4 regions of the Janthinobacterium sp. NFX145 genome follow, and region 3 is predicted to be linked to each of the others. Evidence: predicted binding sites of a transcription regulator. Region 3 holds the regulator's gene; each other region holds the start of a gene.
The links. The regulator sigma-54, encoded in region 3, starts transcription at its own class of promoters, with help from an activator protein. The targets are predictions, from matches to a motif close to TGGCANGNAANCTGCTTT.
Positions count from the first base shown of each region.

Region 1: a site for sigma-54 is predicted at 2,399-2,416, ahead of ACPJXG_RS14040 (circularly permuted type 2 ATP-grasp protein). Genes of this name have one in related genera too.
Region 2: a site for sigma-54 is predicted at 2,562-2,579, ahead of ACPJXG_RS25035 (TorF family putative porin). Genes of this name have one in related genera too.
Region 4: a site for sigma-54 is predicted at 2,211-2,228, ahead of ACPJXG_RS23620 (beta-propeller fold lactonase family protein). Genes of this name have one in related genera too.

Region 1 covers NZ_CP187360.1:3,113,652-3,118,757, reverse strand. The annotation lists gene ACPJXG_RS14045 (alpha-E domain-containing protein) at 1-915, opposite strand, end outside; gene ACPJXG_RS14040 (circularly permuted type 2 ATP-grasp protein) at 909-2,363, opposite strand; gene ACPJXG_RS14035 (sensor histidine kinase) at 2,539-3,666, opposite strand; gene ACPJXG_RS14030 (hypothetical protein) at 3,751-4,626, opposite strand; gene ACPJXG_RS14025 (TonB-dependent receptor) at 4,725-5,106, opposite strand, start outside.
Region 2 covers NZ_CP187360.1:5,586,768-5,591,873, forward strand. The annotation lists gene ACPJXG_RS25025 (ammonium transporter) at 1-1,352, opposite strand, end outside; gene ACPJXG_RS25030 (P-II family nitrogen regulator) at 1,364-1,702, opposite strand; gene ACPJXG_RS25035 (TorF family putative porin) at 1,714-2,481, opposite strand; gene ACPJXG_RS25040 (accessory factor UbiK family protein) at 2,752-3,000, shown strand; gene ACPJXG_RS25045 (YifB family Mg chelatase-like AAA ATPase) at 3,112-4,632, shown strand; gene ACPJXG_RS25050 (hypothetical protein) at 4,696-5,106, shown strand, end outside.
Region 3 covers NZ_CP187360.1:5,794,184-5,799,289, reverse strand. The annotation lists gene lptA (lipopolysaccharide transport periplasmic protein LptA) at 1-309, shown strand, start outside; gene lptB (LPS export ABC transporter ATP-binding protein) at 309-1,064, shown strand; gene ACPJXG_RS25990 (RNA polymerase factor sigma-54) at 1,069-2,547, shown strand; gene hpf (ribosome hibernation-promoting factor, HPF/YfiA family) at 2,617-2,979, shown strand; gene ACPJXG_RS25980 (enoyl-CoA hydratase/isomerase family protein) at 3,115-4,200, shown strand; gene rapZ (RNase adapter RapZ) at 4,201-5,064, opposite strand.
Region 4 covers NZ_CP187360.1:5,293,356-5,298,461, forward strand. The annotation lists gene adh (aldehyde dehydrogenase) at 1-938, opposite strand, end outside; gene ACPJXG_RS23620 (beta-propeller fold lactonase family protein) at 1,191-2,147, opposite strand; gene ACPJXG_RS23625 (TonB-dependent receptor family protein) at 2,352-4,505, shown strand; gene ACPJXG_RS23630 (substrate-binding periplasmic protein) at 4,560-5,106, opposite strand, start outside.

The DNA.
Region 1 (5,106 bases), 2.7 Mb from region 3:
GCTGACCCGGTTGCCCAGGTCATTGATGTTTTCCAGAAACTCCGTCAAGGTCAGATGCAAACCCGTCTTCATGATGTCGTCGATATGGCCGAATTTCAGTTCCGCGTGCAATTTGCCGGCGAAGCGCTCCGTATCGGCCGACACATCGTTGCGGATGTGCTTGAGATTTTCCACCACGTCATCCATGCAGGCCAGCAGGGAACGCGGCATGTCGCCGCGCAGCATCAGCAATTCCGCCACCCGCGCCGGGGTGATGACGTCACGGTAGACCTTGCGGTAGATCTCGAAGCCGGACACGGAGCGCAGCAGGGCCGCCCAGTAATAAAAGTCGCGCTGGGTAATGTCTTTCGACGTGTCGCGCGCGCCGTGGAACTTCACGTCGAGGATGCGCGCCGTGTTGTCGGCCCGTTCCAGGAAGGTGCCCAGGCGAATGAAGTGGATGGCTTCGTCCTTGAGCATGGTGCCCAGGGTCACGCCACGCGACAGGTGCGAGCGGTACTTGACCCATTCGAAGAACTGGCTGGGATCCGTTTCCAGCAGATTGCTTTTCAAGCGTTTCTGCATGTCGAGCCAGGTGGCGTTCTGGATTTCCCACACTTCTGTCGTCAAAGTCCCCCGCACGGCGCGGGCGTTTTCGCGCGCGCCCGTCAGGCAGGCGAGGATGGACGAGGGGTTGTTCGGGTCGCGCACCATGAAGTCGAGCACGTCGCGCGTGTGGAAGCGGCCATATTTGTGGTCGTAGGCGCTTTGCAGCTCGGAAATGCCCAGGGTGGCGCGCCAGCCTTGCTCCGCGTCCTGTTCGGACTGGGGCAGCATCGAGGTCTGCATATTGACGTCGAGCATGCGCGCCGTGTTTTCCGCCCGCTCCGTGTAGCGGGCCATCCAGAACAAATGATCGGCGGTGCGGCTCAGCATGTTTTCTCTCCTGCAAAAGCGGATGTGGCTTCCAGTACCCAGGTATCCTTGGTGCCGCCCCCTTGCGAGGAGTTGACCACGAGCGAGCCTTCACCGAGCGCCACGCGGGTCAAGCCGCCCGGCACCATGGAAATCGTCTTGCCGGACAGCACGAACGGCCGCAAATCGATGTGGCGCGGTGCGATGCCGGCCTCGACATACGTGGGGCAGGCGGACAGGGCGAGTGTTGGCTGGGCGATGTAGCCGCCCGGATTGGCCAGCAGGCGCTGGCGGAAGTCCTCGATCTGCGCCAGGCTGGACGCCGGCCCCACCAGCATGCCGTAGCCGCCCGCGCCATGCACTTCCTTGACGACGAGTTGCGCCAGGTTCGCCAGCACGTAGGACAAATCGGCCGGTTTGCGGCACTGGTACGTGGGCACGTTGTTGAGTATGGGTTCCTGCGACAGATAGAACTTGATCATGTCGGGAACAAAAGGATAGATCGACTTGTCGTCGGCCACGCCCGTGCCGATGGCGTTCGCCAGGGTCACGCGGCCGGCGCGGTACACGGACAGCAGGCCCGGCACGCCCAGCGAGGAATCGGAGCGGAAGGCCAGCGGATCGAGGAAATCGTCGTCCACGCGGCGATAAATGACGTCGACTCTCTTCGGACCGCGCGTGGTGCGCATGTACACCGAGTTATCGTTGACGAACAAATCCTTGCCTTCGACCAGTTCCACGCCCATCTGCTGGGCCAGGAACGCATGTTCGAAGTAGGCGGAGTTGTACATGCCTGGCGTCATGACGACGACCGTCGGGTCATCCACGCCCATGGGCGCGACCGAGCGCAGGTTGTCGAGCAGCATATCCGGGTAATGGTCGACGGGCGCGATGCGGTTACGGGCGAACAGTTCCGGGAACAGCCGCATCATCATCTTGCGGTCTTCCAGCATGTAGGATACGCCGGACGGCACGCGCAGATTGTCTTCCAGTACATAGAATTCGCCCTGGCCCGCGCGCACGATATCGACGCCGGCGATGTGGGCATAGATGTCGGAGGCGACGGAAATGCCCTGCATTTCCGGGCGGTACTGGGCATTCTTGTAGATTTGCTCGGCGGGAATGATGCCCGCCTTGATGATCTTTTGCTCATGATAAATATCATGGATAAACATGTTCAAGGCTTGCACGCGCTGCACCAGGCCCGTCTGCATCTGCGCCCATTCCGTGGCGGGAATGATGCGCGGGATGGTGTCGAACGGAATCAGGCGTTCCGTGCCGGCATCGTCGCCATACACGGCGAACGTGATGCCGACCCGGCGGAACGTCAGGTCGGCTTCCGCCCGCTTGCGGGCGATGGTCTCGGGGGATTGCTGCTCCAGCCAGTTGCTGAATTCACGATAGTGTTCACGTACCTTGCTGTCCGTACCCACTTCATTTGCAGTCATTTCATTGAAAAAATTTGCCATGTTGTGATTTCCCTTGAGCCGTGTCTGACTATAGCTCAGCAGGAAGCGTGCCAATGCCGCACACCCGAAAGTATGTAGAAAATGACCATTTTTGTGGCGTAAAACCGTCATCCGCACCGCTTTGGTGCGCTACGGTGTCGATTCTGCAGGGCTATGGGGCGCGGGGCGGGTGAAATCAGGCGTCCGGCGTGACGAAGGGACGGCAATCGACGGGCAGGTCGATGGTAAACGTGGTGCCCGTTTCCGGCGCACTGTCGACCAGCGCGCTGCCGCCATGGCTTTCCGCCACGTTTTGCACGAAGGGCAGGCCGATGCCCCAGCCGGGCGCGCTGCCCTGGTGTTCGCGGCGCAGGTATTCGAAGATGCGCTCGGTCTGCTCGGGCGCGATAGTACTGCCCGTGTTGTGCACCGTGAGTATCATGCGTTCGCGCAGGGTGTTGACGTGGATATGGATGGGGCCGTCGTCGCCGTACTTGAGGGCATTGCCCACCAGGTTTTCCAGGGCCCGGCGCAGCGAATTTTCGCACCACCAGCCAGTGACGGACGCGCCCGTGACCTGGCACTTGCCCGGATGGCCCGTATTCACGCTGTCGGCCACCTGCTGCGCCAGCGGCAGGATATCGAAGCGATGCAAGACCAGCGGCAGTTTCTGCCCCCGGTGGTAGCTGAGCGTATCGAGCAATTCCTGGATCATGTCGTCGAGGCGCTTGCCGTGTTCGATGATTTTCGATGCCAGGGCCGGCACGTCGAGCTGCTGCGCGCGCCGCTGCAGCAGCTGGGCGCTGTTGAGCATGACGGAGAGGGGATTGCGCATGTCGTGCGACAGGCCGGCCGCGATGCGCCGCTGGAAGCTTTCATGCATGGCCGTAAATTCCAGGATAGCTTCGCGGATGCCCGTGTCGATCGAGGCATTGATCACCTTCCAGTCGCGGCGGCGCAACGGCACGCCCGCGTCGAGGGCCGCATCGGCGAAACAGTCGCGGAAGATCTGGTATTCCTGGATCACTTGCTCCGGGCCATAGCTGGTCATGCGCGCCCGTTCGTTGCCGTGCACGGCAGGGGCATTGGTATGGCTGGTGGCATCGTCGCGCGGATAGCCTGGCGTCAGCGCCTCGGCCAGGTTATCGAAGAAAGTGGGCAAGGTATTGATCAGGATGGGCGTCAGCAAGGCGTCGGCGCCGCGTACCTTGGCGCGCACCTCGTGTTCCCACTGTGTCAGCACGGCATCGCGCATGCTGAAGAGCCGCCGCGTGCGCGCGGGCATGTCCAGCGTGTGCATTTTCTGGTCAGAGGCATAGGTCATCGTAGCTCTCCCTGGACAGCTCGGCATCCGCGTCGTGCATCGGCGGGAGCTAAAGTATCCTCCAAATCGGCGTGCAGGTGGTGTTCAATTCGGCGCGTCGACGCCTGCAATGACGGCGCTCAAATGGCTGAGGGTCGTATCCCATTGTTCCAGCGAAAAGTTCTGCGGATCGTCATGACCGTTCGCAAAACCTGTGTCGATCACGACGTGGAAGGCGGGGATCAGCCACGTGCCCTTGCGCACGCTGGCGGCGATGTACAGCAAGGCCAGGCGCTCGTATTGCGCGGGCGTAAAACCGGGATCGGGCGCCAGGCCGTCGTTGCCCTTGCCGCCGCCGGGCACGGAGTGGCGCGGCTGCACCAGTTCCACGTGCAGGAACAGGCCCGCCAGCGACGGCTTGTCCTTTTCCAGCTTGCTGGCGTAGCTGGCCGTGCCAAAGTCGCGCACCAGCAAGGAGCCGCCCAGGCGGTTGACGTAGACATGGCCTTTCGGACCGCCGCCCAGCGCCGGGTTGCGTAGATTGAAATCGTTGAAATCCCAGCTGGCGTCGTTGATGTGGGCGGGAATGGGTTCCAATAAAAAATTCGGGTAGCTGGTGTCGTGGATGACGAAATAGCGGGCCATGGGTGCGGCCAGCCGGCCCACGGCGCGCGACAATGGCGCGTCGACGGGGCCGCCCACATCCGCCTCGGCGATCCCCTGTTCCGCCAGCCAGGCCCGCAACCGGGCCGGCGCGATGCCCGTGCGCTGGCCGATGCGGGCGGCAAGAAACGCCGGCAGCGGCGCGCTGTCGCCCAGGCGCGCATACAGCTTGACGGGACGCAGCAAGCACGTGGCTTGCGCCCGCGCATCGCCCTTGAAGCCGCTTTTCCAGGCAGCATAAGGGCAGGCGGCCTGCTTCTGGGCGGCAGCGGGCAGGGACAGGCAGAGCAGGAGCAGCAGGGCAGGGAGTCGTTTCATGCGGCATTGTCGCCCAAGCGCGGCTTGCGGCACAGGCGCGCACGCGAAAAAAAAGCTGCCCGAGGGCAGCTTTCGCGGTGCGACAGAGCGCGCGGCCTTTAAAACGCCACGCTGGCCGAGACGACCACGGTGCGCGGCGCGGCCAGCACCAGCGAGCCGATATTGAAGGACGACACGGCCGACGACCAGTAATTGCGGTCCGTCACGTTGTCCACGCGGGCGCGCAAGGTCACGTCACGGCCTGCCACTTGCGTCAGGTAGCGCGCGCCGATATCGAGGCGGGTCCACGATGGCAGTTGCTTGGTGTTGGCCTGGTCCGCGTATTGCGTCGAGGTGTAGATGGTGCGGGCGTTCAGGGTCAGGCCTGGCGCGCCGGGCACGTCCCATTCGCCGCCCACGCTCATCTGCGTTTCCGGTGCGCCAATGGGTTTCTTGCCATTATTCTCGGTCATGCCGGTATTGCTGAGCTTTGCATCGAGC
Region 2 (5,106 bases), 210 kb from region 3:
TACGGATCGGCCGACATCTTGTTGGTGACGTAGTCGAAAACGCCCTGGCCGCCCAGTTGTGGCGCAGCAAACACACCCGTCAGCAGGGCGCCGAGGATGCCGCCCACGCCATGCACGCCGAACACGTCGAGCGAATCGTCGGCGCCGATCAGGCGTTTCAGGCCATTCACGCCCCACAGGCAGACGACACCAGCCAGCAAGCCGATGACCAGGCCGCCCATCGGGCCGACAAAGCCGGCCGCCGGGGTGATCGCCACCAGGCCGGCCACGGCGCCCGATGCGCCACCGAGCATCGAAGGCTTGCCTTTGCTGATCCATTCGCCAAACACCCACGACAGGGTGGCGGCGGCAGTGGCCAACAGCGTATTGACGAAGGCCAGGGCAGCCACGTCGCCCGCTTCCAGCGAGGAGCCGGCATTGAAACCGAACCAGCCCACCCACAGCAGCGATGCGCCGATCATGGTCATCGTCAGCGAGTGCGGTGCCATCGATTCGCGGCCGTAACCGACGCGCTTGCCGATCATGATGGCGCCCACGAGGCCGGCAACGGCGGCGTTGATGTGCACGACGGTGCCGCCGGCGAAGTCCAGCGCGCCTTTTTGCCAGATCCAGCCAGCCTTCAGGGCTTCGCTGGCCGAGGTGGCGGCGTTGGTGATCAGGTCAGGACCGGTCCAGAACCACACCATGTGGGCCGCTGGCAAGTAGGCGAACGTGAACCACAGCACGACGAAGGCCAGCACGGCGGAAAACTTGGCGCGCTCGGCAAAGGCGCCGACGATCAGTGCGCAGGTGATGGCGGCAAACGTGCCCTGGAAGGCCACGAAGACGAACTCGGGAATGACGACGCCCTTGCTGAAGGTGGCGGCGGCGGCAAACGTGCCCTTGGCCGGATCCCAGATGCCGTTCAGGAACAGGCGGTCAAAGCCACCGAAGAAGGCGGTTTTTTCCGTGAAGGCGATCGAGTAGCCGTAGATACACCACAGCACGATGACCAGCGCGAACACCATGAACACTTGCATCAGCACCGACAACATGTTTTTCGAGCGCACCAGGCCGCCGTAGAACAGGGCCAGACCGGGGATGGTCATCAAGATCACCAGCAAGGTGCTGATCATCATGAAGCTGGTGTCGCCTTTGTTGGCGACGGGCGCGGCGGCTGGCGCGGCAGCGGCCGGGGCCGGCGCGGCGGCGGCAGGCGCTGCATCAGGCACCGGCGTGACGGCAGGGGCGGCGACGGCCGTGGTCGTGGCCGCCTCCGTCTTGGCGGGCGCATCGGCAAAGCTCGGCGTGGCAACTCCAAACGCACACAGACAGGCTATCCCGGCTAGCAATTTTGTTATATTTTTATGCATCAATATTCCCCTTAGAGCGCTTCGTTGCCGGTTTCACCGGTACGGATGCGGATGACCTGTTCCAGGTTGTAGACGAAAATCTTGCCATCACCGATTTTACCGGTACGCGCGGCGCCTTCGATCGCTTCGATGGCCTGGTCGACAATGGCGTCATCGACAGCCGCTTCAATCTTGGTTTTTGGCAAGAAATCAACGACATACTCGGCGCCACGGTAGAGTTCCGTGTGACCTTTCTGGCGGCCGAAACCTTTGACTTCCGTGACGGTAATGCCTTGCACATTGATAGCCGACAAAGCTTCGCGTACTTCGTCCAGTTTGAACGGTTTAATGATTGCGGTAATCATTTTCATGGCAGTCTCGCTTAAAAAGTTTTGGACACGGTCAGCACGAGACCCGATTTCGCCAGATTCTTGCCATTCGGTGCCAGCGACGTGATGTTGGCTTTGACGGCAGCCAGGGAAACGGTCGCCATGCCAAAGTCCTTGGTCACGCCGATCTTGTAATCGCTGTAGCTGAGGGAATCGTTGTGCTCGACTTTCTGACGGCCCACATGCAGGTTCAGCATGTAGCCATCATGCACCTCGACATTGGCGCCCACGTCCAGGTAGCCGCTGTTCTTGCTGTCGGCAACACCGAACAGATTGGTGGTCGAATGCGAGTATTTGATATACATAGGGCCGTAGCCGAGTTGGCCGTACAGCTCGAAGGTGTTGGCATTGGTGCTCAGGCCATTCGAGGGATAGAAATAGTACAGGCCGCCAACGTCATAGGTAAAATCCTTGCTGATCTCGCCCCGTTTGCCGCCGTAGATATCCCATTCCAGATCGGTATCGCCGCCGCCATCCTTGATCCATTTGATGCTCGACAGCCAGGTGCCCACATACAGGCCCGTCGGGTTATGGGTATAGTCGGCGCCGCCGCTGATGGCCGGGTTCAAGCGGCTTTGCGAAATGCCGCGGTAACGGTAGTCGCTGGTCAGCGCCACGTTGTAGCTCACCACGTTATCAGGCACGGCTTCGGCCGCAGCAGGCGCCGCCACTGCATCCTGGGCCATGGCGCTACCGCACACGGCGGTCATGGCCAGCGTCAACGCTGCAGCTAAAGTCATGTTCTTGGACAGATTCTTCATGGCGATTCCCTTTTATTGAACTTTTAAAGCGGTTGAGGTTTAAAATCTTGGCTGGAGATCACAAAGCGTTCATACCTTCTTTAGCAGAATACGTGCCAGCTCACTTGCCACCTTGACAGGTGCGTTTCCGACCATACATACCCTGCAAGCCTGTCGGCATGCGGGTACGGGCTGCTGAAGCATGATGAATTTGCCCAGTTTCGCACCAGATTAACGCCGCTGTGCACCGCAATGGTGCGATGCACAGGCCGCACCATAAAAGGACTGACCATGGACATGAATACCTTCTTTAACGACTTGCAAGGCAAGATCCATCAAGCCATCGAAAACTCGCCTGCCAAGGATATCGAGAAAAACGTCAAATCGATGATGACCCAGGGCTTCGCCCGCCTCGATCTCGTCACGCGTGAGGAATTCGATATCCAGGCGCAAGTGCTGGCCAAGACCCGCGCCAAACTGGACGCACTGGAATTGCGCCTGATCGAACTGGAAACGCGCCTGAACGAATCCAAGGCGTAAGGTGACGCCAGCCAGGTCCCGTTATTGACGGCCTTGCTGGCATAGCTCAAGCCTGACGGCGCTTCACGCGCTAGACTGATCCTGCCCGCGCCCGCGCCACAGGGGAGTCTGATGAGTCTGGCCGTCCTGAAAAGCCGCGCCCTGGCCGGCATGGAAGCGCCCGAGGTAAGTGTCGAAGTCCACCTTGCCAATGGTTTGCCTTCGTTTACGATTGTCGGCCTGCCGGATACGGAAGTGAAGGAATCGCGCGACCGCGTCCGTGCCGCGCTGCAAAACTGCGGCTTTGACATGCCGGCGCGGCGCATCACGGCCAACCTGGCGCCGGCGGATTTGCCCAAGGAATCGGGGCGCTTCGACCTGCCCATCGCGCTGGGCATCCTGGCCGCCTCCGGCCAGTTGCCGGGCGACCAATTACACCACTACGAATTCGCGGGCGAACTGTCGCTGTCGGGCCAGTTGCGCCCCATCCGCGGCGCCCTGGCCATGACCTTTGCCATGCAGCGCAGCCAGCCGGGCGCGCCACGCGCCTTCATCTTGCCGCAGGCGAACGCGGACGAGGCGGCGCTCGTCCGCGACGCCTGCATCTACCCCGCCCACAGCCTGCTCGAGGTCTGCGCGCATTTTGCCGCGCACGCCAGCCACACGGCCCTGCAACGCCATCAGCCCATGTTGGCTGTCTCCGCTTTTGCGTATCCCGACTTTGCCGACGTGCAAGGACAGCAGCAGGCGCGACGCGCACTGGAAGTGGCAGCCGCGGGCGGCCATAACGTCTTGATGGTAGGGCCACCGGGTGCGGGCAAGACCATGCTGGCCAGCCGCTTCCCCGGCGTGCTGCCGCCCATGAGCGATGAAGAAGCGCTGGAATCGGCGGCCGTGCATTCGCAGGGCGGGCACTTCAAGGTGGAACACTGGAAACGGCGTCCCTATCGCGCCCCGCACCAGACGGCGTCCGGCGTGGCCCTGGTGGGCGGCGGCAACGTGCCGCGCCCGGGAGAAATCTCGCTGGCACACTGCGGTGTGCTGTTTCTCGACGAAATCGCCGAATTCCAGCGCCGCGTACTCGATGTGCTGCGCCAGCCCATGGAGTCGGGCGTGATCAGCATTTCACGCGCGGCCCGCCAGGCCGAGTTTCCTGCCCGCTTTCAGCTGATCGCCGCCATGAATCCCTGCCCATGCGGCTATCTGGGCCACGCTTCGGGCCGTTGCCGCTGCACGCCGGACGCCGTGCTCCGCTATCACAGTCGCCTGTCCGGCCCGCTACTCGACCGTATCGACTTGCAAATTGAAGTGGCCGCCATGCCGCCCGCAGCGCTGGGCCGGCACGCAGGCGCCGGCGAAAGCACGCAAGCCATCGCCACGCGGGTGGCGGCAGCCTTTGCCCTGCAGCTGGCACGCCAGGGGAAAGCGAACCAGCGCCTGAGCAGCACGGAAATCGAACAGCATTGTCGTCTGGAAACGCATGGAGAACAGCTGCTGCATGGCGCCATGGCGCGATTGCACTGGTCGGCGCGCACGTATCACCGGGTACTGCGCGTAGCGCGCAGCATCGCGGACCTGGCGGGCAGCCCCGGCATCACGCAAGCGCATGTCGCCGAAGCGATCCAGTACCGGCGCGTGCTGCGTGAAATATGAGCCGGCCGGTGGCCCCACACGTGCGCGATTGCGCCTGATCGGCGGCGCTGCTACCATCTGCTGATGAAAAAACCATCACTTGCCCTCTTTCTGGCTACGCTCGCGGCCGCCAGCGTCCTGTCCGCCTGCAGTCCGAAGTTCGACTGGCGCGACTATCGCAGCCCCGACGCCCAGTTCACGGCCCTGTTTCCAGGCAAGCCGGCCGTGCTGACACGCGAGGTCGACCTCGACGGCAAGAAAGTCAGCCTGACCATGACGGCCAGCGAAGTCGATGGCAATACCTTCGCCATCGGCAGCGCCGTGCTCGACAGCACGGAACAGGCACAAGCGGCCCTGCCCGCCATGCAGACGGCCCTGTTGAAAAATATCAACGGCACCGTGCGCAGCGAAAAATCGGCATCGGCGGCCAGCAGCACGGCTGCGGGAACGCACCAGCGCAGTTCGCTCAGCATCGAGGCCAAAGGCACGCAACAA
Region 3 (5,106 bases):
AAGCGCGATGGCGCGGGCGACCTGTGGGTCGAAGGCGAAGCGGAGCGCGTGGAATACGACAACAAGACGGAAGTGGTGAAACTGTTTTCCAGAGCCAAGCTGACCCGCCTGGAAGGCACGAAAGTCACCGACGTGGCCAACGGCGCCTTCATCTCGTATGACAGCCGCAAGGAAGTGTTTGCGATGGAAAATTCCAACAGCGGCACCAGCACGCCCGATGGCGGCAGCGTGCGCATGGTGATCCAGCCGAAGACCAAGGCGCCGGCGGCGGAGAAAGCGCCGGCCACGCCCGCGCCAGGAAAGAAATAATGGAAAATACACGTTGCGGCAGCACCCTGATCGTTCGCGGTCTGCAAAAAACCTATGGCAAGCGGCAAGTCGTGCATGATGTCTCGCTGCAAGTCGAATGCGGCGAAGTGGTGGGTTTGCTGGGCCCGAACGGCGCCGGCAAGACCACCTCGTTCTACATGATCGTCGGCCTGGTGCCGTCGGACGGCGGCAGCATCGATATCAGCGGCGTGGACATTTCCAGCCTGCCGATTCACCGCCGCGCGCAGATGGGCCTGTCTTACCTGCCGCAGGAAGCGTCCGTTTTCCGCAAGCTGACGGTGGAAGACAATATCCGCGCCGTGCTGGAAATCCAGACCGTCGAAGGCCGTCCTTTGAAGAAGGCCGAGATCGAGGAGCGCCTGGACAAATTGCTGGCCGACTTGCAGATTGAAAAGCTGCGCGAGAACCAGGCCCTGTCCCTGTCGGGCGGCGAGCGCCGCCGCGTGGAAATCGCCCGCGCGCTGGCCACCGATCCCCGTTTCGTGCTGCTCGACGAGCCGTTCGCCGGCGTCGATCCGATCGCCGTGATCGAGATCCAGCGCATCGTGCGTTTCTTGAAGGAGCGCAATATCGGCGTGCTGATCACCGATCATAATGTGCGCGAGACGCTGGGTATCTGCGACCGTGCCTACATCATCAACCAGGGCTCGGTGCTGGCGTCGGGACGCCCCGACGACATCATCGCGAACGAGTCGGTACGCCGGGTCTATCTGGGCGAACACTTCCGCATGTAAGCCAATGAAACAATCATTGCAGCTGCGCACTTCGCAGCACCTGGCACTGACGCCGCAGTTGCAGCAATCGATACGCCTGTTGCAATTGTCTACCCTGGAATTGCACCAGGAACTAGAGCAATTGCTGACGGACAATCCCTTGCTCGAACGCCTCGACGATCCGCTCGACCGTTCGCTGCGCCTGCTTTCCGACGGCGCCTTGAGTTCCACGGCGGCGCCGGCCGAAGCGCCGCCCCAGCCGCCAGGCCAGGACGCGCCCGCCGCGCCGGCCGAAGCGGAAACCTTTGACGGCGAGGCGGGCGACAGTCCGGCTGCCGCGGACGGTGGCGACAGCGACTGGAGCGAGGCGAGCCGCGGCAAGGCGCCAGACGATGAAGATTCGCGTCCGCAGCTGGAGGCCCATCACTGCACCCTGCGCGAGCACCTGATGGAGCAGATGCGCGTGACGGTGCTCGAATTGCGCGACCGCGCGCTGGTCGAGTTGATCATCGATGCGCTCGACGACAATGGCTACCTGGAAGAGTCGCTCGACGACATCCTGGCGCGCCTGCCGGAAGAGCTGGAAATCGACGCCGACGAGATGCGCACGGCCTTGTCGCTGCTGCAAAGTTTCGATCCGCCGGGCGTGGGCGCGCGCAATGCGTCCGAATGCCTGGCGCTGCAGATCAAGCGCTTGCCGCACATCGCCATGGTGACGCGGCGCATGGCCCTCGTCATCGTGGAAAAGCACCTGGCCTGGTTTGCCCAGCGCGATTTCAATAAGCTGAAAAAAGCCCTCGATTGCGACGAGGAAGACTTGCGCGAAGCGCAGACGGTGATTCGCCAGTGCAATCCGCATCCGGGCGCCGTGTTCGCCTCGGACGTGTCCGATTACGTGGTGCCCGACGTCGTCGTCAAGCGCGCGCGCAATGGCTGGCAAGTGACCCTGAATAACGACGTCATGCCGCGCCTGCGCGTCAATGCCATGTACGCCAACTTGCTCAAGCAGGGCAAGGGCGAGGGTGCCATGGGCGCACAGTTGCAGGAAGCCAAGTGGCTGATCAAGAATATGCGCCAGCGCTTCGACACCATCCTGCGCGTGGCACAGGCGATAGTAGAAAGACAAAAGAACTTTTTCTCGCATGGGGCCGTTGCCATGCGCCCCCTTGTGCTCCGTGAAATAGCTGATACACTGGGTTTACACGAGAGTACTATCTCGCGGGTAACAACTCAAAAGTACATGCTGACCCCGCACGGCATGTTCGAGTTGAAATATTTCTTTGGTAGCCACGTCGCCACCGAAGCGGGGGGCGAAGCGTCATCGACGGCGATACGGGCATTGATCGTGCAACTGACAGGAGCAGAAGACCCTAAAAATCCTTTATCCGACAGTAAGATTGCGGACATGCTGGGGGAACAAGGCATGGTGATTGCGCGACGTACTGTTGCCAAATACCGGGAAGCGTTGAAAATTCCGCCAGTGAGCCTGCGTAAGTGTTTGTAAGTTTTTTTCGGTTCCTCTGCGGGCCGGATAGGATGGACCGCACGAACCCGATCATCTTTAGGAGTGTGTATGAATCTCACCATCAGCGGACATCATCTCGAAGTGACACCAGCCATCCGTGAATACGTACAAACGAAGCTGGAGCGCGTGAAACGTCATTTCGATCAAGTCATCGATATCGCCGTGATTCTGACCGTGGATAACCTCAAAGAGAAAGAAAAACGTCAAAAGGCTGAAGTCAACCTGCGTTTGAGCGGCAAGACTGTCTATGTGGAAAGCCTGGCGCACGACCTGTACGCCGCGATCGATACCCTGATCGACAAGCTCGATAGGCAAGTGATGAAATACAAAACCAAAGTGCAAGGGCACGGTAAAGAGGCGATCAAGCATCTGCCAGACAACTCCGAGGAAGACGCCGTCGTCGCCGTTTAAGGCCACCCGCTTCCAGCAGTTGTGATCAACTAAGGGCGCACATCTTGCGCCCTTTTTTGCGCCTGGACCTGTTGAACGCAATCTTCCCCGCGCAAGGGCTAGAATGTTTGCACTTTCACTTCTTTCCTGCCTGCCATGAGCGACTTCGTCCAGACCTCCATCCGCAACCGCACCGGGCACATCGTGCTCGACCGTCCGAAAGCCTTGAATTCCCTGTCGCTGGAGATGGTGCGCGCCCTGAGTGCGGTCTTGCTGGCCTGGCGCGATGATCCGCACGTGGACGCCGTGGTGATCCGATCGAGCAGCGAAAAAGCCCTGTGCGCCGGCGGCGATATCCGCTTCTTTTACGATGCGGGACTGGCCACGCCGCAAGGCGGCAGTGCCCAGCTGGAAGATTTCTTTACCGAAGAATACGCCTTAAATCATGTGATTCATTTCTATCCGAAACCGTATATTGCCGTGATGGATGGCGTGGTGATGGGCGGCGGCATGGGCGTGGCGCAAGCCGGGCCCGGCAACCGCCTGCGCATCGTGACGGGCCGCACACGCATGGCCATGCCGGAAGTTAATATTGGCTTGTTCCCCGATGTGGGCGGCAGTTATTTCCTGTCCCGCCTGGCCGGTCAACTGGGCCTGTATCTGGGCTTGACGGGCCTGACCATCAACGCGGCCGATGCCCTGTACACGGGTCTGGCCGATGTGTTCCTGCCCGAGGCGCAGATGGGGGCGTTGCTGGCCCTGATCGAGTCGACGCCGGGCGAGGCCTTGCCGGTGGCCATCAAGGCGCTGGCGGCGCCGTTCCAGGCCGAGGCGGGGGACTCTCCTCTGGCGACGGCGCGCGCGGCGCTGGACCGTCATTTCGGTGCGCCTTCCGTGGCGGCCATCATGGCCTCGCTGGCGCAGGACGACAGCGCGTTCGCGGCCAGGGCGCTGGCGGCCATGCGCCTGCGTTCGCCCTTGATGATGTCGGTGACCCTGGAATTGCTGCGGCGGGGCGCTCACCTGGGCGTGGCCGATTGTCTGCGACTGGAGCGCACGGTGGTGCGCCACAACTTCGAGCATGGCGAAGTGCTCGAAGGCGTGCGCGCGCTGGTGGTCGACAAGGACAATGCGCCGCGCTGGAACCCCGCCAGCCTGGACGAGGTCGACGCTGCCATGGTGGCGCGCTTCTTTGCCCCCGTCTGGCCGGCTCAAGCGCATCCGCTGCGCCACCTGAATTAACTAGGAGCGTTCGCGGTGGCGCAGGACCACGCGCTCGTTGGGGCCAAAGTATTGCGCCAAGCGTTCCGCCATGTACACGGAGCGGTGCTGGCCGCCCGTGCAACCGAGCGCCACCGTCAGGTAGCTGCGGTTGTCGGACTTGAATGACGGCAGCCATTTCTCGATGAAGGCGCGGATGTCTGCCAGCAGTTCCAGCGCGCTCGGCTGCGCGTCGAGGAAGGCGATCACGGGCGCGTCGCGTCCGTCGAGGGGGCGCAGCGCCAGGTCGTAATAGGGATTCGGCAAGGCCCGCACGTCGAAGACGAAATCGGCGTCCAGCGGCACGCCCAGCTTGAAGGCGAACGATTCGAAGAACAGGGTCAGCGGCGCGCGTTCGGAGGCGACGATATCCTTGATCCAGGCGCGCAGCTTGTTGGCGCTCAGTTCCGACGTGTCGATCACATGGCCCAGCTGTTCGATGGCCGACAGGCGCTCGCGTTCTTCCGAGATGCACTCGATCAGGGTGCGGCGGCTGGCCGGATTCTGGTTCGGACGCAATTCGTGCGACAGCGGATGGCTGCGCCGCGTTTCCGAGAAGCGCGCCACCAGCGAATGCGTGGTCGCTGTCAGGAACATGACCTTGACGTCGTGCCCCTGGTCGCGCAGCAGCGCCACATTGTGCGGCAGGCTGGTCAGCGACTCGGCGCTGCGCGCATCGACTGCGACGGCCAGTTGCGGTGTACCTTCGTCGAGCAGGGTTTGCACCAGGCTGGGCAGCAAGGCTGGTGGCAGGTTGTCAACACAATAGTAGCCGGTATCTTCCAGCACATTGAGCGCGACGGATTTACCGGAGCCGGATATTCCGGTGATAAGGACGATATGCATACGCCGATCATACAATAAAGATCGACGCTCTGCTCCCAAGGC
Region 4 (5,106 bases), 500 kb from region 3:
ATCGATTCCTGGATCAGCACGCGCGATGGGCAGGTGCATACTTCGCCCTGGTTCAGCGCGAACATGGTGAAGCCTTCCAGGCACTTGTCGAAATACTCGTCGTCCGCATCCATCACGTCTTCAAAGAAGATGTTCGGCGACTTGCCGCCCAGCTCCAGGGTGACGGGAATCAGGTTTTGCGCGGCGTAACCCATGATCAAACGACCCGTGCCCGTTTCGCCCGTAAAGGCGATCTTGGCGATGCGCTTGCTCGACGCCAGCGGCTTGCCCGCTTCCAGGCCGAAACCGTTGATGATGTTCAACACGCCCGGCGGCAGCAGGTCGCCGATCAGCTCGATCAACACCATGATGGACGCTGGCGTCTGCTCGGCCGGCTTAAGTACCACGCAATTGCCGGCGGCCAAAGCTGGTGCCAGTTTCCACACGGCCATCAGAATCGGGAAATTCCACGGAATGATCTGACCCACGACACCGAGCGGCTCGTGGTAGTGGTAGGCATAGGTTTCCGCATCGATTTGCGCGACAGAACCTTCCTGCGCGCGGATGCAGCCGGCAAAATAACGGAAATGGTCGATGGCCAGCGGAATGTCGGCATTCATCGTTTCGCGGATCGGCTTGCCGTTGTCAATGGTTTCCGCCGTGGCGATCAGGCTCAGGTTCTGCTCGATGCGGTCGGCGATGCGGTTCAGGATATTGGCGCGCTCCGCAGGCGAGGTCTTGCCCCAGGCATCCTTGGCGGCATGCGCGGCGTCCAGCGCCAGTTCGACGTCTTCCGCCGTGGAGCGGGCGATTTCGCAAAATGGCAAGCCGGTGATCGGTGTGATGTTAGGAAAGTATTCACCTTTTACTGGGGCAACGAATTTGCCGCCGATGTAATTGTCATAGCGTTGTTTGAAAGGATTGGCTACGCCCAGTTTGCTGATGTCTGCGAGATTCATGTCGTCCTCTATCGGGTTAATTAGAATGGAATTGCTTTAATTAAAATCAAACGTCCTGGTACAGATGGGGTGAGTACACGGGGTCTTCCGCAAATGCCGTGCCAGCTCGCCATCCCACTACAAACTTAGCCGGTTTTACCCTTGTTGCAAGGGCGCGGCATCAATACCGGCGCGCTTTTCAACGCATGCCCGGGCTTGAGCCGCTGCACAATGGAACAGGTGTACCAGACTGGAACACCTGCGCCTGTGCCACTAGCGAATCACCACGCCCCATGGCAATTCGCCCACGGCAATATCGGCCACCTTCTGCGCGCTGGCCGTGTCGATGACGGAAACGCTGTTCGAGCGGCCATTGGCCACGTACAGCTTGGCGCCATCGGGCGTGATGGCCATATTCCACGGGCGTTTGCCGACGGGAATAGTGGCCGTCACCTTGTTGCTGGCCGTGTCGATCACCATCACCGTGCCATCGATACCGTTCGAGACATACACCTGCTTGCCGCTGGGGTGGACCACGATGCCGTTGGCATTCTTGCCCGCAGGAATGGTGGCGATGGCCTTGCGCGCGGCCATGTCGATGACGTAGACGGCATTGACCAGTTCGCACGCCACGTAGGCACGGTCCGAGTCCGGACTGAAGCCGATGCCGCGCGGACGCAAGCCCACGGCAATGGACGCGACCTGGCGGCGTTGTGCCACATCAATGACGTCGACTTGCTCGGCCTCTTCCGCGCTGACCAGCAGCCAGCGCCCATCGGGGCTGAAAACGGCATGTTCCGGGTTACGTCCGTGCACCTTGATATCGGCAAGCAAGCTGCCTGTATGCCCGTCGAGCAAGGCCACGCTATTGTTTTCCTCGACGGCCACGGCCACATGACTACCATCTTGCGAAGCGCTGACACCTTCCGGCGACTTGCCCAGCGCCACCGTGCGCACGGGCGCGCCGCCAGCGTTATCGATCAGCAGCAAGGCGCTGCTGGCCGCGTCCGTGACAAACAATTGCCGTCCGCTGGGGTCGGCGGCAATGCCGCGCGGACGCTTGCCCGCGGCGATCTGGCGCACGACCTGATCGGTCGCCGTATCGATCACGCTCAAGGTGCCCGATTTTTCATTGGGAACATAAGCAAATGGAGCGGCCTGGAGGGCGCTGCTGGCGAGCGCAGGCAGCAGCCAGCACACCTGGCGCAAGCGCGGGAAGAAGTTGGGCATAATCACCTTTCGATGGCAAAACACAGGAAAAGCGCGCGGCATCGGCGCATCTGAACATTGCTGTATGCAAACGCCGTGCCACTGACACGCGTATAATTTCAGCCCACCAATGGAGACATGGCAGGCATATTGCTTGATACAACTATGCAGACCTGCGCCGCGCACGCGACCAAAGCAGGCTTTTAATCACATTGGAGAATCCGCATGCAGCATCGTTTCCGCCTGAACACCATCGCCAGCCTGTTTGTCGCCGGCAGCGCCACCCTCGCCCCCCACGTCTTTGCCGCCGAGGCAGCTGACCTGGCCAACGGGCAACTGATGGATACGGTGGTCGTCAGCGGCAGCCGCATCGCCCACCCCAGCCAGGAAGTGCCGGCCTCGATCGACGTCGTCGACAGCGCCCGCATCCAGGATGGCCAAATCCGCGTCAACGCGTCGGAAGCGCTGGCCGCCGTGCCAGGGCTGGTTGTGCAAAACCGCCAGAACTACGCGCAAGACTTGCAGATCTCGTCGCGCGGCTTCGGCGCCCGCTCCGCCTTTGGCGTGCGCGGCGTCAAACTGATCAGCGATGGCATTCCCGCCAGCATGCCGGACGGCCAGGGCCAGGCCGCCACCTTCAACCTCGATACGGCCGAGCGCATCGAAGTACTGCGTGGACCGTTTTCTGCCATCTACGGCAACCATTCGGGCGGCGTGATCCAGCTGTTTTCCAAGGATGGACAAAATCCCCCGTCCGTCGAATTGAATGTGACGGGCGGCAGCTACGGCACCAACAAGGTGGACTTGACGGCGCAAGGCCAGGCCGGCGGCATCGGCTACGTGCTCGACGGCTCGCGCTTCCGCACCGATGGTTTCCGCGACCACAGCGCCGCCACGCGCGAACAGGCGTTCGGCAAGATCACCGTCAAGCCGACGGCGGACAGCAAGCTGACCATCGTCGCCAACAGCCTGCATCAGGGCAACACACAAGATCCGCTGGGCGCCACCTGGGCCACGTTTGCCCGCGACCCGCGCGCCGGAGAAACCGATGCGAGCGACACGCAGAACCCGAAGCGCACCCTGGCCGAGCGCTACAACACGCGCAAGAGTATCGACCACCAGCAAATCGGCGCCACCTATGAACAGTCGTTCGGCGACGACCGCCTGCATGTAATGGTGTATGGCGGCAACCGCGACGTGATCCAATATCAGGCCTTCTCCAAGTTCCTACAAAATCAAACTATTAATGGAGTACTCACACATTCAGGCGGCGTGGTCGACTTCCAGCGTCAGTTCTACGGCATCGACACCAACTGGCTGCACGTGAACCAGCTGGCAGGCGGCAAGCTGAGCACCACCATCGGCATCGATTACGGCCGCTCCAGCGACGACCGCACGGGTTATGAAAATTACATCGGCAACACGTTTGGCGTAAAAGGCAAGCTGCGCCGCGACGAGCAAAATGTCGTCTCCAGCCTCGATCCCTATATCCAGGCGGAATGGCAAAGCGGCCCATGGCTGCTCAGCGCAGGTTTGCGCTACAGCAAGATGAAAGTGGCGGTCGACGACCATTTCCTCGGCAATGGCAACGACAGCGGCAGCCTGGAGTTCAGCCACACGACACCGGTGCTGGGTCTGCTGTATAAACTGACGCCGAACGTCAACGTCTACGCCAGCGCCGCGCGCGGCTTCGAAGCGCCCACCTTGAATGAGCTGTTTTACTCGGGCACCGGTGGCGGTTTCAATTACCAACTGAAACCGGCCACCAGCACCAACCTGGAAGCGGGGATCAAGGCCAGAATCGCCAACAACACGCACGTAAACGCGGCCGTGTTCCAGATCAAGACCAACGACGAATTGGTGGTCGACAAGTCCAGCGGCGGGCGCACCAGCTATCGCAATGCGGGTAAAACCTTGCGTCAGGGTATGGAAGTGTCGCTGGACTCGAACTTGCCATATGGCTTCACGACAAAAGTGGCACTGACCAGCCTGCACGCCGTGTATGACCAGGCGTTTGGCAGCGTGCGCGAAGGCAGCCGCTTGCCGGGCGTGCCCAGCGCCAATCTGTTCGCGGAACTGGCCTGGAAAGACACGCTCGACCGTTTTGGCGCGGCGCTGGAAAGCGTGGCCAGCAACCAGGTCTACGCGGAAGACAGCAACATCGAAAAACCGGCGCCCGGCTATACGGTGTTCAATGCGCGCTTCAACGCCAAACAAAACGTGGGGAATTGGCGCTTCAAGGAATTTGCCCGCCTGAACAATCTTTTCGACAAAACCTACGTGGGCTCCGTCATCGTCGGCGACAGCAACAAACGCTACTATGAAGCGGCGCCGGGACGTAACTGGCTGCTGGGGGTTAGCGCCCAGTACAGTTTCTAAAACAAAAAGCCCGTACATCTTCCGATGTGCGGGCTTCACATACAGCATGGCCTGTTACGGCCGCGCCTCCTTCACGCCATACTTTTCAAAGATGGTTTTCAATTCACCGCTGGCAGCCATCTCATTCATGGCTGCTTGCAGCAACTTGGCCACGTCGAGTTGTTGCTTGCTGACGGCCAGGCCCACGGCCCAGCCCGCGCGCGGCAAGCGGGCGAACGCCACTTCGCTCAAGGGGAAAGCGGGATCGCTTTTCAGCACCGATTCGATTTCCGAACGGTTCGCTAACACGGCGTCGAGCTTGCCCGCCTGCAATTGTTGCAAGGCTTCGGCGGCCGTATCGAAGATGCGCACATCGTCGCGGTACTTGCCATTATCTTCGCCCAGCATCAGCATGGCGGCGATCGATACCTTTTCCACGCCGATGCGCTTGCCAGCCAGCGAAGCGACGCCATCGAATTGCGGCACCGCTTGCGCACTGCGCGCCAGGCGCACGGTTTCCACGTAATACGGCGCGAAGATCTCGACCTTGTCGTTATCCGCCATCAACTTCTTGTCGACCGGCACATGCAACATCACATCGGCGGGGCCATAACCAAGGTAA